3 regions of the Caldibacillus sp. 210928-DFI.2.18 genome follow, and region 3 is predicted to be linked to each of the others. Evidence: predicted binding sites of a transcription regulator. Region 3 holds the regulator's gene; each other region holds the start of a gene.
The links. The regulator LexA, encoded in region 3, represses DNA repair genes until DNA is damaged. The targets are predictions, from matches to a motif close to CGAACATATGTTCG.
Positions count from the first base shown of each region.

Region 1: the regulator LexA is predicted to act here: its motif matches at 2,755-2,768, upstream of LIZ98_RS03355 (Y-family DNA polymerase).
Region 2: the regulator LexA is predicted to act here: its motif matches at 1,674-1,687, upstream of uvrB (excinuclease ABC subunit UvrB).

Region 1 covers NZ_JAJCHL010000008.1:10,443-15,399, reverse strand. Annotated here, with positions in the region: gene LIZ98_RS03375 (alpha/beta hydrolase) at 1-415, shown strand, start outside; tRNA gene LIZ98_RS03370 (tRNA-Ser) at 515-603, opposite strand; gene LIZ98_RS03365 (hypothetical protein) at 788-940, shown strand; gene LIZ98_RS03360 (YolD-like family protein) at 1,025-1,366, opposite strand; gene LIZ98_RS03355 (Y-family DNA polymerase) at 1,460-2,719, opposite strand; gene LIZ98_RS03350 (tRNA dihydrouridine synthase) at 3,113-4,087, opposite strand; gene hisC (histidinol-phosphate transaminase) at 4,384-4,957, opposite strand, start outside.
Region 2 covers NZ_JAJCHL010000011.1:40,719-45,675, reverse strand. Annotated here, with positions in the region: gene LIZ98_RS04430 (formate/nitrite transporter family protein) at 1-579, opposite strand, end outside; gene LIZ98_RS04425 (CsbA family protein) at 1,194-1,433, shown strand; gene uvrB (excinuclease ABC subunit UvrB) at 1,777-3,765, shown strand; gene uvrA (excinuclease ABC subunit UvrA) at 3,772-4,957, shown strand, end outside.
Region 3 covers NZ_JAJCHL010000001.1:35,607-40,563, forward strand. Annotated here, with positions in the region: gene LIZ98_RS00155 (MerR family transcriptional regulator) at 226-627, shown strand; gene glnA (type I glutamate--ammonia ligase) at 721-2,058, shown strand; gene lexA (transcriptional repressor LexA) at 2,112-2,732, opposite strand; gene LIZ98_RS00170 (hypothetical protein) at 2,878-3,057, shown strand; gene LIZ98_RS00175 (YneB family resolvase-like protein) at 3,098-3,775, shown strand; gene LIZ98_RS00180 (DUF896 domain-containing protein) at 3,788-4,021, shown strand; gene sirA (sporulation inhibitor of replication protein SirA) at 4,173-4,625, shown strand; gene LIZ98_RS00190 (YneF family protein) at 4,759-4,957, shown strand, end outside.

The sequences.
Region 1 (4,957 bases), on a different contig from region 3:
CTTACTGTATGCCGGGGAACTGAACGGTCGGGCGCATTTTTATATTGTTGACTGTCCATTCTCTGATTTAGAGGAACTCCTCGCCTATCAAACAAAATGTGAATTTAAGTACATGCCTTCAAAATTGATTCTTCCTATTGGAAATATGTTTGTCAAGGTTCGCGGTGGATTTTCACTGAATGATGTTTCACCGATTGCTGTCGTTAATCGTATTAAACAGCCGGTCCTTTTTATTCATAGTGAAAAAGACGACTATATTTTGCCGTATATGACGAAGGATTTATATGAGCAGAAAAAAGGAGAGAAAATGTTGTTTATGGCGAAAAACGGCGGTCATGCCCAGTCGCTCAATGAAAACCGGGAAGACTATGAAAAAGCAATCGACCAGTTTTTAGAGAAATATGTAAATTTGTAGTCTATAAAGAAAAGCACCTAACTTTTTAAATACGTTACGTGCTTTTACCAAACTTTTCTATTTTTTTATATGCTTTCACTTGTTTTTTATATTAAAAAACGGAGAAGGTGGGATTCGAACCCACGCGACGGTCACCCGCCCTAACGCATTTCGAGTGCGTCCCCTTATAACCACTTGGGTACTTCTCCAAATAATTAACAACATATGATATTATATAGGAAAATCACTTGCTTGTCACTATTTTTCAAAAAAAATTTTGCCAGCCGTTGTCAAAAAATAAAACAATTCATCGCAATAAAAGGGGAACAATGTTAAACTATAGTTAGAAATGCTCCTTATCATATTTCGTTTTATTTTACGGGAGGACTTTAGATGAAATTTCTAAAATTAATACTTCTATTTTTCCTAGCAATTTTCCTTATTAAAATTATGTTTAAACTTGTTTTTGGCATGATTTCTTTTCTATTTACAGCAGTGATATTCATCGTTTTCTTATATATTGGCTGGCGGATTTTAAAAAGCTAAACGATATCTATTCAATGGTTGCCTAGCATTAAGGAGAATCGAGCACTTCCTTTGGCTCTTATCTCCTTTTTTTTGATTAACAAGTCATTCCATATATTCGATGTCAGTAATCGCCGCTAGTGGGATGGAATGGACATCTCCTTCTTCATTTACCACTTGTATATCGTTTTGGAGGGTGTCAAAAGAGCGGATATTTCCGTTAATTGTCTTGTAGTGATGTCCGACATAATATTGGATGATCACCTTTCTATTCATTGCTTTGGCCACTTGTACCTTTTCATTAAATTCTTCCAATTGTTGTTCATCCAATTCCTTTGGTGATTCCCACAAATCCTCTTTTGCCCAATCACGTAACATTTTAACATGCTCCGGCAGCATCATTGCCGTCCATTTGATTCGTCCGCGATCGCGAATCATCTTCATCATCCCTTTCCCGCTTAATGATACAGTAAATACTATAAAGCAGGCCTATCCGATCTTTATAATCAGGTGTCTCGTCGGTACATTTCCCAAAAATGATTACGCTTTATGCCCGCCGACAAGTTTCGCCCTTCTCCGTGCCGTTCCCCCTTCCGTATAGGAAACTGCTCTAAGCAGGGAGGCAGAACCGAACCGTTGACGAATTCTGTCCACGGTATAACCTAATTTCTTTTTCTTCCATAAATTTGGATCAAATAAATCGAGCTGAATGCTTTCATCCGGGACAATATTGGACAGAGCGATGGAAATTTGCCGTACCGTTCGCCCGTCATAATGCTTGTTAAAAAGCTTCAAACAAACCCGGTACAGATCCATTGTAATATTGGTCGGTGATTCAACCGTTTTCGACCGATAAAATCCGCCGCCTAATTCTTCATGACTGTAACCAATACCAAGGCTGATTGTCCGTCCCGCATATTTTCCTGTCCGCGCCCGCCTTGCTACTTCTTCGCACATTTCTAAGATGACATGCTTGATTTCGGTTATGTTTTTATAATCGCGCAACAAAATTTGACTTTTGCCGAAACTGACTTGACCGTCCATGATCGGCGCCCCGATTTCTGATAGATCGACTCCCCAGGCGTGGTAATAAAGCTGATTCCCCATAATGCCAAATTTCTTTTCTAATTTTTCCAAGTCATAATGAGCCAATTGCCCGACTGAAAAAATCCCCATATTATTTAATGTTTTTTCGAGACGGCTGCCAATTCCCCACATTTTTTTCAAGGGTGAGACAGGCCATAACTTTTTTGGTATATCTTCATATGTCCAGTGGGCAATCCCGGATGTTTTCGCATCCAAATCCAGGGCCAGTTTTGCCATGAGCATATTGGGGCCGATTCCAATCGCACAAGTCAGCTGGAATTCTCGCATCAAATCGTCTTTTATCTTTTCGGCAATCTGTCTGACTCCACCCCATAAATGTGCCGTTCCATCAACCTTAATAAAACTCTCATCGACACTGTAAACATGAATAGCTTCTTTTGGCACATAACGATTGAACAGTCGAGTGATTTCCGTTGATACCCGCAAATAAGTCGCCATTTGCGGCTCAACAATTTCTATCCGTGGATCATTTGGCACTTCAAACAAGCGGGATCCTGTTTGAATCCCAAACTCTTTTTTCATCTGCGGGGAGGCAGCCAACACAACACTTCCTTCCCGTTGTTTATCACCGACAACGACCAAATAGCATTCGAGCGGATCAAGCCCATACATCACTGCTGAACAACTGGCATAAAAACTCTTAATATCAACACACAAAATATGTTGATCCGGCAAACGTCTATAATCCACCATTTTTACCATCTCCTTCAAAACCCGGGGCACAATTACAAACGTATGTTTGAAATAAGTATATGCATCATTTTATAAGAATATAAGTTCGTTTTCAATAACAATTTTTTCCAATATCCTCATTGGCAAACTAATATTAAGACAAGCGTTTACAGAGTATTGTATGGACGAGCAGGTTCGTGAAAAGATAAAAAAAGAGTTTACCATAACAAGAGAAATCTACCCTGACTTTTACCAAACAAATGACCAAGAAAAATGAAAAAAGCCGGACCCGCCATGGACCCAGCCTTAGTTTGTACTTTAATTGAATTAGGACGGACAGTAATCCGGATGCAGCATTTTTTCCTGATCTGCCCCAAGCTACTGTCGGCTCGTCTTTGCCCCCCACGTCACGTTTTACTGAAACAATGGAACTCTTTCTTCCCAGGCATTAAGCAATGCGCGGACTTCCTCGGTAGATTTTGTGTTCATCAATTGATTTCTCAATTCACCGGCACCATTAAACCCTTTGACATAAATCTTAAAAAAGCGATGAAGAGGTTTGAAAGAACGCGGTTCTAATTCCGAGTATTTATCAAAGAGATCCAAATGCAACCTTAACAGATCCAACAATTCCTTACTGCTATGTTCTTTCGGCTCTTTTTCAAAAGCAAATGGGTTTTTAAAAACACCGCGGCCAATCATAACTCCGTCAACACCATATTGACGGGCAAGCTTCAAACCGGTTTGCCGGTCGGGAATATCCCCGTTGATTGTCAAAAGTGTGTCTGGTGCCACCTCATCACGAAGTTTCTTAATCTCCGGAATCAGTTCCCAATGGGCATCTACTTTGCTCATTTCCTTTCTTGTACGCAGATGAATAGAAAGATTCACAATGTCTTGTTTCAATACATGTGTCAGCCAGTCCCGCCACTCGTCCACATCAGTGTAGCCAAGCCTTGTCTTTACACTTACAGGTAATCCTCCTGCTTTTGCGGCTTGGATGATATCACTAGCGACTTCCGGACGGCGGATCAGACCGCTTCCTTTCCCTTTGGACGCCACATTTGGTACCGGACAGCCCATATTAATATCCACACCACTAAACCCAAGTTTTGCCACGCCGATACTCGTTTGCCGAAAATATTCCGGCTTATCCCCCCATATATGGGCGACAATCGGCTGTTCATCTTCTGTAAATGTCAAGCGCCCGCGCACACTCATGTTTCCCTCAGGGTGACAAAAACTTTCCGTGTTGGTAAACTCTGTAAAAAACACATCCGGTCTGGCGGCATTACTTATGACATGACGAAAAACAACATCCGTCACATCTTCCATTGGTGCAAGTATAAAAAATGGCCGTGGTAGTTCACGCCAAAAGTTATTTTTCATTTTTCATTTCACATCCTAACATATGAAATAACAGGTCAAACATTTATTTCAAATAAAAAACAAAAATATGCCTTTTACACTTATATCATGCTTCTGCCCTTTTTATCAAACGATAGTATATTTTGAACATTATTAACAGACTGCTGAACAGTATAACAAATACTTTCCTTTTCGAAAGCGGGAGTCTATTTTTTTATCATCATACACAAAAAAGCCTTCTATGATTTCATTTTCACCATAGAAAGCTCACTTATGATACATAATCCCGTTCAATTATTGGAAAAGGCATTCAGCACTTATAAAATATTTTTCAATTCCTCCATCAGACGATTCATCTCTTCATCCGTGCCAATTGTCACGCGCAAAAACTGATCAATTCGCGATTTATTGAAGTAACGTACATAAATCCCTTTCTCTTTCAACGTTTCAAAGATTTGTTTCGCATCTACCCGTCCATGTTTCATAAAAAGGAAATTCGCCTGTGAATCTAGTACCGTGAAATTCAATTGCCTCAGCTCGCCGATTACACGATGACGAGTTTCTATAATTTTTGACCGCGTTTCTTCAAAATATGCTGTATCTTCAATGGCCGCTTTCGCCCCGACCAATGCCAGGCGATCCAATGTATAAGAATTAAATGAATTTTTAATCCGGTTCAGTCCCTCAATTAATTGCTCGTTACCGAATGCAAAGCCGACACGGAGGCCCGCAAGTGATCGGGATTTCGATAATGTTTGGATAACAAGCAAATTTTCATAACGTCGGGTTAAAGGCACAGCAGACTCTCCACCAAAATCAATATACGCTTCATCAACCATAACCACTTTGTCAGGATTGTTTTGCAAGATTTTTTCTATTTGTTCCAACCCT
Region 2 (4,957 bases), on a different contig from region 3:
AGAAGTGACCGTCATCATGATCAACATAACCTTTGCTGCAAAATTGTCGGTTTGCAACGGGAGCCAAATGGCCAGACAAACAAGCCAGTTACATAGAATACCGCGAAAAAACATTTCCCCTGTCGTTAATCCAATCTTTCCTGTCACCGCACTAAATAAATAGTGGTCAGCTGGAATATCTTTAAATAAACCCGTCTGAACAAATAAAAAAGTAAAAAACAAGACGCCGATTAAATTTCCAAGATAGGTAACACCCCAAACATACAGGGTTTCTTTCAAGGAAGTCTTTTGATCCAGGCTGCCCATTGTCATGTACATCGTATTCCCGGTAAACAGCTCACCGCCACCAATCACAATTAAAACTAACGCTAGTGAGAAGGTCATCCCGCCGATTAAGGATGTGGCCGGTGATCCGGTTGCCCTGAATGCGTCTCCAATTCGAAAGGCAAAAACAACCGCAAACGAAATATAAACTCCTGCAAGCATCGCCTTTGTCCAAAATTTCTTTGGGTCATTTTTCAGCATATCGGCTTTTTTTACAGATGTATCAATGGCTGTACTTAATGCACTTGTAGACATAGAAAAACTCCTAACTTTTTTAATGTATTGTGATCAAAATCACAAGCAACATTAATATACCGATTTTTCTATAGTCAAACAATCCTTTTATAAAAAGTTTCTAAGATTGGTCATAATTTTGTTGTTAATCGTAAATAATTAAACCTTCTTTCCAGGAGAATAAGGAAAAAGATTATCATGTCCATTTTATGCAAGTAACAAGAACGGAAAGTTATCCACAGAGGAACCCTTTATATCCACAACTAATCAAAAATTATCCACATAATAACTGCAGTTAAGCACAGAAAAATCACAACTTATCCACATAACTAACAAAATTGTTCACGGTAGTTGGATAATGCACACAAGTTAGAAGTTAACTATAGAAAAACTACTTGGAAGATGTGGAAAAGTTATCCACAAGCGTTTAAACATACGAATCCGGCAAAATATGATAAAATATAAATTGTATTTTATAAAGCAAAAGCAGGGACTGGGAGTGGTTCCGACGAAAATATAAAAGCCGATCATTATGCAGTTGGTACTCATAAGATTGGAAAAATTGGAATAAAGATACGTGGAATGAACTTCGTCGGACTGACTCCTAAACCGATTATATATTTTGGAGTGAGGGTATGCTTGGAAAATTAATTGCCGGATTAATCTTTCCGTGTTTGTTGGTCATCTTATTTTCACGTGTAACTTATAATCATATCGTCGGATTGCTGTTAACATTGGCTCTGATTTCTGTGTCCGCATATAAAGGTTATACCCATTCATGGCCGTTGATTATTATTGATGGTATTTCGTTGACGATAGGATTTTGGTATTCAAAACGCATGGTAAAAAATTTTAAAAGAAAAAAGGAAGAATAAGGCATAAAATCGCTTATCACAATTTGTTAGGCGGTTTTTCTTTTTATCGGGGAATGTGGATAAGTTCTTCATACCCTGTGGATAAACAGTGTAAAAATTGTGTATAACGTTAATATTGTGGTTAATTAAATTTACAGCTGGGACTGTATCATTTGAAGTTTTTCTTGAGGCGTCCTTAAATCCGCGGAATGGGCATCCTCGTTGGAAATTTATACATTCGCCTAACCTATAAAAATTAAACGAATATTCGTTCGCAAAATAGTGGCTTTTCTGTTATGCTTTTGGTAAAATAGATTCTGTGAATGATGAATGTACGGACCCAAAAAATAATGGGGTGATTTAGATGGAAAAAACAAAGGATCAATTTCAGTTAGTGTCAAAATATCAACCTCAAGGGGATCAACCGCAAGCGATAAAAGAGCTGGTTGCGGGCTTAAAAAACGGCAAGAAACATCAAACATTGCTGGGGGCAACCGGTACAGGGAAAACTTTTACCATTTCTAATGTGATAAAAGAAGTGAATAAACCAACGTTAATTATTGCTCATAACAAGACATTGGCAGGGCAATTATACAGCGAATTCAAAGAGTTTTTCCCAAACAATGCCGTTGAATATTTTGTCAGTTACTATGATTATTACCAACCCGAAGCCTATGTACCACAGACCGATACGTATATCGAGAAGGATGCAAGTATTAATGATGAAATTGATAAGCTGCGACACTCAGCGACATCGGCATTATTTGAACGTCGCGATGTCATTATCATAGCCAGTGTATCCTGCATTTATGGGTTAGGTTCACCTGAAGAATATAAAGAACTTGTATTATCACTAAGGGTCGGCACGGAAATCGAGCGGAATGAACTGCTTCGGAAATTGGTTGATATCCAGTATACCCGAAATGATATTGACTTCCATCGGGGTACCTTCCGGGTTCGCGGTGATGTTGTGGAAATTTTTCCATCTTCACGAGATGAGCATTGTATCCGTGTTGAATTTTTTGGTGATGAAATTGATCGAATTCGGGAAGTCGATGCGTTGACGGGCGAGATTATCGGAGAACGGGAACATGTGGCGATTTATCCGGCTTCCCACTATGTTACACGGGAAGAAAAAATGCAAGTCGCCATTAAAAATATTGAACAAGAATTACAAGAACGGTTAAAGGAACTCCGGGATCAAGGGAAGCTTTTAGAAGCACAAAGATTGGAACAGCGGACAAATTATGATTTGGAAATGATGCGGGAAATGGGTTTTTGTTCAGGAATTGAAAACTATTCGCGTCATTTAACCTTAAGGGAAGCGGGCGCTACCCCATATACGTTGCTCGACTATTTTCCAGAGGATTTTTTAATCGTTGTTGATGAATCCCATGTAACGATTCCGCAAATCCGGGGTATGTATAACGGAGACCAAGCAAGAAAAAATGTACTTGTTGAACATGGCTTCCGCTTACCATCTGCCTTGGATAACCGACCGCTTAAGTTTGAAGAATTTGAAAAACATATCAACCAAATTATTTACGTTTCAGCAACTCCGGGACCATATGAATTGGAACATTGTCCGACGGTGGTTGAACAAATTATTCGTCCCACCGGCTTACTGGATCCGATTATAGAGGTCCGTCCGATCAAAGGACAAATTGATGACCTTATCGGAGAAATTCAAGAACGAATTCGGAAAAATGAGCGGGTTCTTGTAACGACATTAACGAAAAAAATGTCCGAGGATTTAACCGATTATTTGAAAGAAATCGGGATTAAAGTTCAGTATTTACATTCTGAAGTAAAAACATTGGAGCGGATTGAGATTATTCGTGATTTGCGACTGGGCAAATATGATGTCATTGTCGGGATTAACTTGTTACGGGAAGGACTTGATATTCCGGAAGTGTCCCTTGTTGCCATTTTAGATGCAGATAAAGAAGGATTTTTACGGTCAGAACGTTCATTAATCCAAACGATTGGCCGGGCAGCAAGAAATGCAAACGGAAAAGTCATTATGTACGCGGACCAAATTACTCGTTCAATGGATTTCGCAATCAATGAAACAAAACGGCGGCGCCAAATCCAAGAAGAATATAATCGGAAACATGGCATTACCCCGAAAACGATTCAAAAAGAAATTCATGATGTTATTCGTGCAACCATTGCCGCTGAAGAACAGGAAGAATACAGTACGACTGATAAATATGGAAAGTTATCTAAGAAAGAACGGGAAAAATTAATTCAAAAATTAGAAGCGGAAATGAAAGAAGCAGCCAAAGCACTTGACTTTGAACGCGCTGCTGAATTGAGAGACTTGGTATTAGAGTTGAAAGCAGAAAGGTGACGATAAATGAAGGATCAAATTAAAGTAAGAGGTGCACGGACAAATAATTTAAAAAATATTGATGTCGATATTCCCCGTAATCAACTTGTAGTATTTACGGGGTTATCCGGTTCAGGAAAATCTTCGCTGGCTTTTGATACCATTTATGCAGAAGGTCAACGTCGGTATGTCGAGTCCCTTTCTGCTTACGCCAGGCAGTTTTTAGGACAAATGGACAAGCCGGATGTTGATTCTATTGAAGGATTATCTCCGGCTATTTCTATTGACCAAAAAACGACCAGTCGGAATCCCCGTTCAACTGTTGGAACAGTTACGGAAATATATGATTATTTGCGATTACTATATGCTCGTATTGGTCACCCGATTTGTCCGAACCATGGCATTGAAATCACCTCACAAACCGTTGAACAGATGGTCGATCGTATATTGGAATATCCGGAGCGGACCCGGATTCAAATCTTAGCTCCGGTAGTCTCCGGCAGAAAGGGGACGCACGCCAAAGTTCTTGAAGACATAAAGAAAGAAGGGTTTGTCCGCGTCCGTATTGACGGAGAAATGCTTGAATTGAACGATGATATTGAGCTGGAAAAAAATAAAAAGCATTCCATCGATGTTGTCATTGACCGGATTATTATAAAAGAAGGAGTCACAGCACGGCTGACCGACTCATTGGAAACAGCATTGAAACTAGGACAAGGACGCGTCATAATCGATGTCATAGGTCAAGAAGAATTACTTTTCAGTGAGTTACATGCTTGTCCGTATTGTGGTTTTTCCATCGGGGAATTGGAACCAAGGATGTTTTCGTTTAACAGTCCGTTTGGGGCTTGCCCGGATTGTGACGGGATTGGTTCGAAATTGGAAGTGGATCTCGACCTTGTCATTCCGGATAAAAACTTAACATTACGACAAGGGGCGATTGCACCTTGGGAACCGGTCAGTTCCCAGTATTATCCGCAATTATTAGAAGCGGTTTGTAATCATTACGGGATTGATATGGATGTACCGGTGAAAGATATTCCGCAACATTTAATGGATAAAATTTTATACGGTTCAGATGGGGAATTAATTCACTTCCATTATGAAAATGATTTTGGCATGATTCGGGATACGGATATCGAATTTGAAGGCGTTCTTCGCAATATTGAGCGCCGTTTTCGGGAATCCACTTCTGATTATACAAGAGAACAAA
Region 3 (4,957 bases):
CATCTTTTGATTAGAACCCAAAAAGTTCTTTCGAAATGGTCGATATGTACAAACAATGGTCGGTTTAAGTTTTTAAAAAATTAGCTCTTTGTCGGTGAACCATTTTTTATTTCTACATCCATCATTTAAGTCGTAAATAATATGTTAGATATGCTCACATGTTGTTGACATTATATTTAACATTGGATATAATGATAATAAATAATTTGTAAAGGGGGCGGAAAGGTGAGCGGAAAAGAAATTCGCAGATCCCTACCTTTATTTCCTATAGGAACTGTGATGGAACTGACGGAACTTACAGCGAGACAAATTCGGTACTACGAAGAACATCAATTGGTGGTTCCGGCACGGACAAAAGGGAACCAGCGAATGTTTTCTTTGAATGATATCGATAAGCTCTTGGAAATTAAAGACCTTTTAGATCAAGGCGTTAATATCGCAGGGATTAAACAAATCTTTGCGATGAAGGAACTGGAAAAGTTAGAAAAGCAAAACCGAAAAAAGGAAAGAGACCAAGAAATTTCGGAAAAAGAACTAAGAAAGATCTTAAGGAATGAGTTACTTACCAACAGTCGAATCAATCGTTCTGATTTACGGCAAGGGGACATGTATCGTTTCTTTCACTAGGAGCGTACAAAAAAGAACCGCATTCGTATTAATGAAGTTATCACAATCAATAGAGTTAAAGATTATTAAAGAAAATGATGGAGGAAAAAGACAATGGGAAAAAAATATAATCGCGATGATATTATTCGGATGGCAAATGAAGAAAACGTGGCTTTCATACGTTTGCAATTCACAGACATTTTAGGAACGGTTAAAAATGTAGAAATTCCATTGAGCCAACTTGAAAAAGCACTGGATAATAAAATCATGTTCGACGGTTCATCGATTGAAGGATTTGTCCGTATTGAAGAAAGTGATATGTACTTATATCCGGACTTGGATACTTGGGTGGTCTTTCCGTGGACGGCCGGTCGTGGTAAAGTGGCTCGGATGATTTGTGATATTTACAATCCGGATGGTACACCGTTTATGGGAGATCCGCGTAACAATTTAAAACGAATTGTTGAAGAAATGAAAGAACTCGGTTTTACACAATTTAATTTAGGTCCTGAGCCTGAATTTTTCTTGTTTAAATTGGATGCTAACGGAGAACCGACAATGGAATTAAACGATCATGGCGGTTATTTTGATTTGGCACCGACTGATTTAGGTGAAAACTGTCGAAAAGACATTGTCGTTGAACTGGAAGATATGGGTTTTGAAATTGAAGCATCCCATCACGAAGTAGCACCCGGTCAACACGAAATTGATTTCAAATACGAAGATGTTGTTACTGCCTGTGATGAAATCCAAACTTTTAAGCTGGTTGTAAAAACAATTGCACGTAAACATGGTCTTCACGCAACATTTATGCCAAAACCGCTTTTTGGAATTAACGGTTCCGGAATGCACTGTAATATTTCTTTGTTTAAAGAGGGTGCCAATGCATTTTATGATCCAACAGGTGAATTGGAATTAAGTGAAACAGCCTATCAATTTATGGCTGGAGTTTTGAAACATGCGCCAAACTTTACGGCTGTTACAAATCCAACAGTTAACTCATACAAACGGTTAGTACCGGGATATGAAGCACCGGTTTATGTTGCATGGTCGGCACGCAACCGTAGTCCATTGGTTCGGGTTCCTGCTTCAAGAGGGATGAGTACCCGTATTGAATTGCGTAGCGTAGACCCGTCTGCTAATCCGTATTTAGCCATGGCAGTTATATTGAAAGCTGGATTAGATGGTATCAAGAACAAACTAACACCTCCAAGTCCGGTAGATCGAAATATTTACGTCATGACAAAAGAAGAACGTGAGGCAGAAGGAATTAATGATCTTCCCGGAACATTGCAATCAGCTTTAGAGAAATTGCAAGAAGATGAAATCATTATGTCAGCATTAGGAGAACATATTTTAACAAACTTTATCGAAGCGAAAGAAATTGAGTGGGATATGTTCCGTACGCAAGTGACACCTTGGGAGAGAGAACAATATTTGAAATTATATTAATTTTTAAGGGTGCTTCCTTTTTGGGAGGCACCCTTTCATATAATTATAAAAGTTTAATATATTTGTCGATAGACGCCGATTACTTTTCCAAGTATCGAAACATTCGGAACAATAATTGGGTCCATTGTTGCGTTTTCCGGTTGTAGCCGGATATAGTTTTTCTCTTTATAAAAACGTTTTACAGTTGCTTCATTTTCCTCAGTTAAAGCGACAACGATATCACCGTTTTCTGCGGTACTTTGTTGTCGGACAATTACATAGTCTCCATCTAAAATACCTGCCTCAATCATACTTTCTCCCATAATTTCCAACATGAAAACAGGATCTCCACTAGGAGCAATTTTTTCCGGCAGAGGAAAATAGTCTTCAATATTTTCAATAGCGGTAATAGGCATTCCGGCGGTTACTTTACCGACAATTGGCACTTTCCGCACAGGAACATCAGGTTCATTCAACCCTTTATTGTCGAGAATTTCTATCGCTCTCGGTTTAGTAGGGTCGCGGCGGATTAGTCCTTTGCTCTCAAGTCTGGCTAAATGGCCGTGTACCGTTGAACTGGAGGATAGACCAACCGCTTCACCAATTTCACGAACCGATGGTGGATACCCCTTTTCTCGTACTTCTTTTTTAATAAAATCTAAAATTTCCTGTTGACGTTTGGATAATTTAGTCATATTCAACACCCCTTAGCATATTTTTCTATAGTATATCATAACTGACATCATTTTGACAAACATAAGTTCGAAATTTTTCTTGACTCAAATATACGTTCGTTTTATAATAGGGTTACGAACTAATATTCGTTAACGGGGTGATAGAATGTTATTGCAAAAATTGTGGAAAAATTATTCTTATGTGATTCTATTATTACTCATTTCATTTATTTGTGGACTCATTTATGTACATATATTATCATCCTCAAGCGATGAAACGGAAAAAATAGAGGATCATAAAGATTTAGAACAATATACAGTTGAAATGACAAGTATGAATGAATAATATATACTATAATACAAACAATGTTTTAGAAGGTGTTGTTTTGAAAGCGATCATCTATTGTCGGGTAAGTACGGAAAAAGAGTCACAAGAAACATCATTGGCCAGACAGGAAGAAGAACTTAAAGCTCTTTCAGAAAGGTATCAATTTCAAGTCGTTGATACAATTTGTGAGCAAGCAAGCGGGTATGATCTTGACAGACCTGGTATCCTTGAAATATTGGAGAAAATTAAAGAACACCAAATCCAAGCACTTTTAATTCAAGATGAAACGAGACTTGCCAGAGGGAATGCAAAAATCGCCCTTCTTCACGTATTGTTTAAACTGGGAGTAAAAATTTATACAATCTCTCATCAAGGTGAATTACAAATCTCCGAAGCGGATTCAATGGTATTAAAAATTATAAGTCTTGTGGAAGAATACCAAAGAAAGTTACATAACAGTAAAATCAAGCGTGGGATGGAACGTGCTGTTCGGGCCGGGTACAGACCGGAGCAAAACTTATCAAATCGTGGTGAAAATGCCGGCCGTGATAGAAAAGAAGTTCCATTGGAAGAAATTATTCGATTACGAAACATGGGACTGACTTTTTCAGATATAGCCGCAACGTTAAGGGGATTCGGATATTCAGTATCCAAGGCAACCGTACATAGACGTTTTCAAGAATATTGTCAAGAAATGCAAGTCAATAACAAAGATAACCATGTTAATTATAAATAAAGGAGTTTTCATATGCTTTCAAAAGAAAAACTGGCCAGAATTAATGAATTGGCAGCAAAGAAGAAAAGGGAAGGGTTGACAGTGGAAGAAGCAAAAGAACAGTCAAAATTGAGAAGTGAATATTTGCAATCCTTCCGAAATTCATTTAAAAAAACAATTGAAAATGTAACAGTCATTGATCCGAATGGAAATGATGTTACACCTGAAAAATTGAAGCAACTTAAGAAACGAAAAAGATACCATTAATCATTTAAAAATGAGTGTTTGACCAAAGACTACAAGAATTCGACAAATATAGAAGAAATTTTTCTCAATAAAGCGACATTTTTTTTGTCTCCCGCCTATTAAAATATATATAAAAGATTTGTCCAATTATACGAAAAAGGGGCGGGAGATTATGAGAAAATACGATATGTATATCATTAAGGAATTATTTGCAAATTATTACTATGGTAGAGAGTATTTCTTTTATCATTTATTTAAGGATTATGAAACAGCAAATAATAAAATGAAAAAGATCCTTTCAAAACAAATTGACTATATTTCTTCCTCGATACCGGCGATCCGAATTTATAAACAACTGATCGAACAATTACAAGGAAGAAAAGATTTCATTATGAATAATGGGATGTTTCTCGTAGAAAACAGTCGAGGTTCAGTTAGTTTTAAAATATATCAAAAAAAATGTGTTATGCAATCGACCGGGACAATGGATATTGATATGATATTTATGGAAGCGTTAAGAAAGACTGAATTCAATTTTCTAGTTGTTGATTTGGATAATGGGCGTTTTGGCTGGATTAAACCGATGAAGGATCATCATTATTTGGAAACTCTATCCTCCCGGTGAATAGTTTCTAGTGATTTTGTTAATTAAGTATTGAAATTTTCACCAAAACATGGGAAAATTTAAAGGTTCTGTATTGTAAAATGAAAGTACGTTTAGTAAACTGAATAGTAGACAACAAGAAGGAGGATTTGCAATGGTTTGGTGGGGATATTTACTAATTTTTGTTGCCCTCTTAGCAGGAATTGCCATCGGATTTTTCCTTGCACGCCGTTATATGATGGACTATTTGAAGAAAAATCCACCAATCAATGAACAAATGATTCGCGTGATGATGATGCAAATGGGAATGAAGCCGAGTCAGAAAAAAATTAATCAAATGATGAATGCCATTA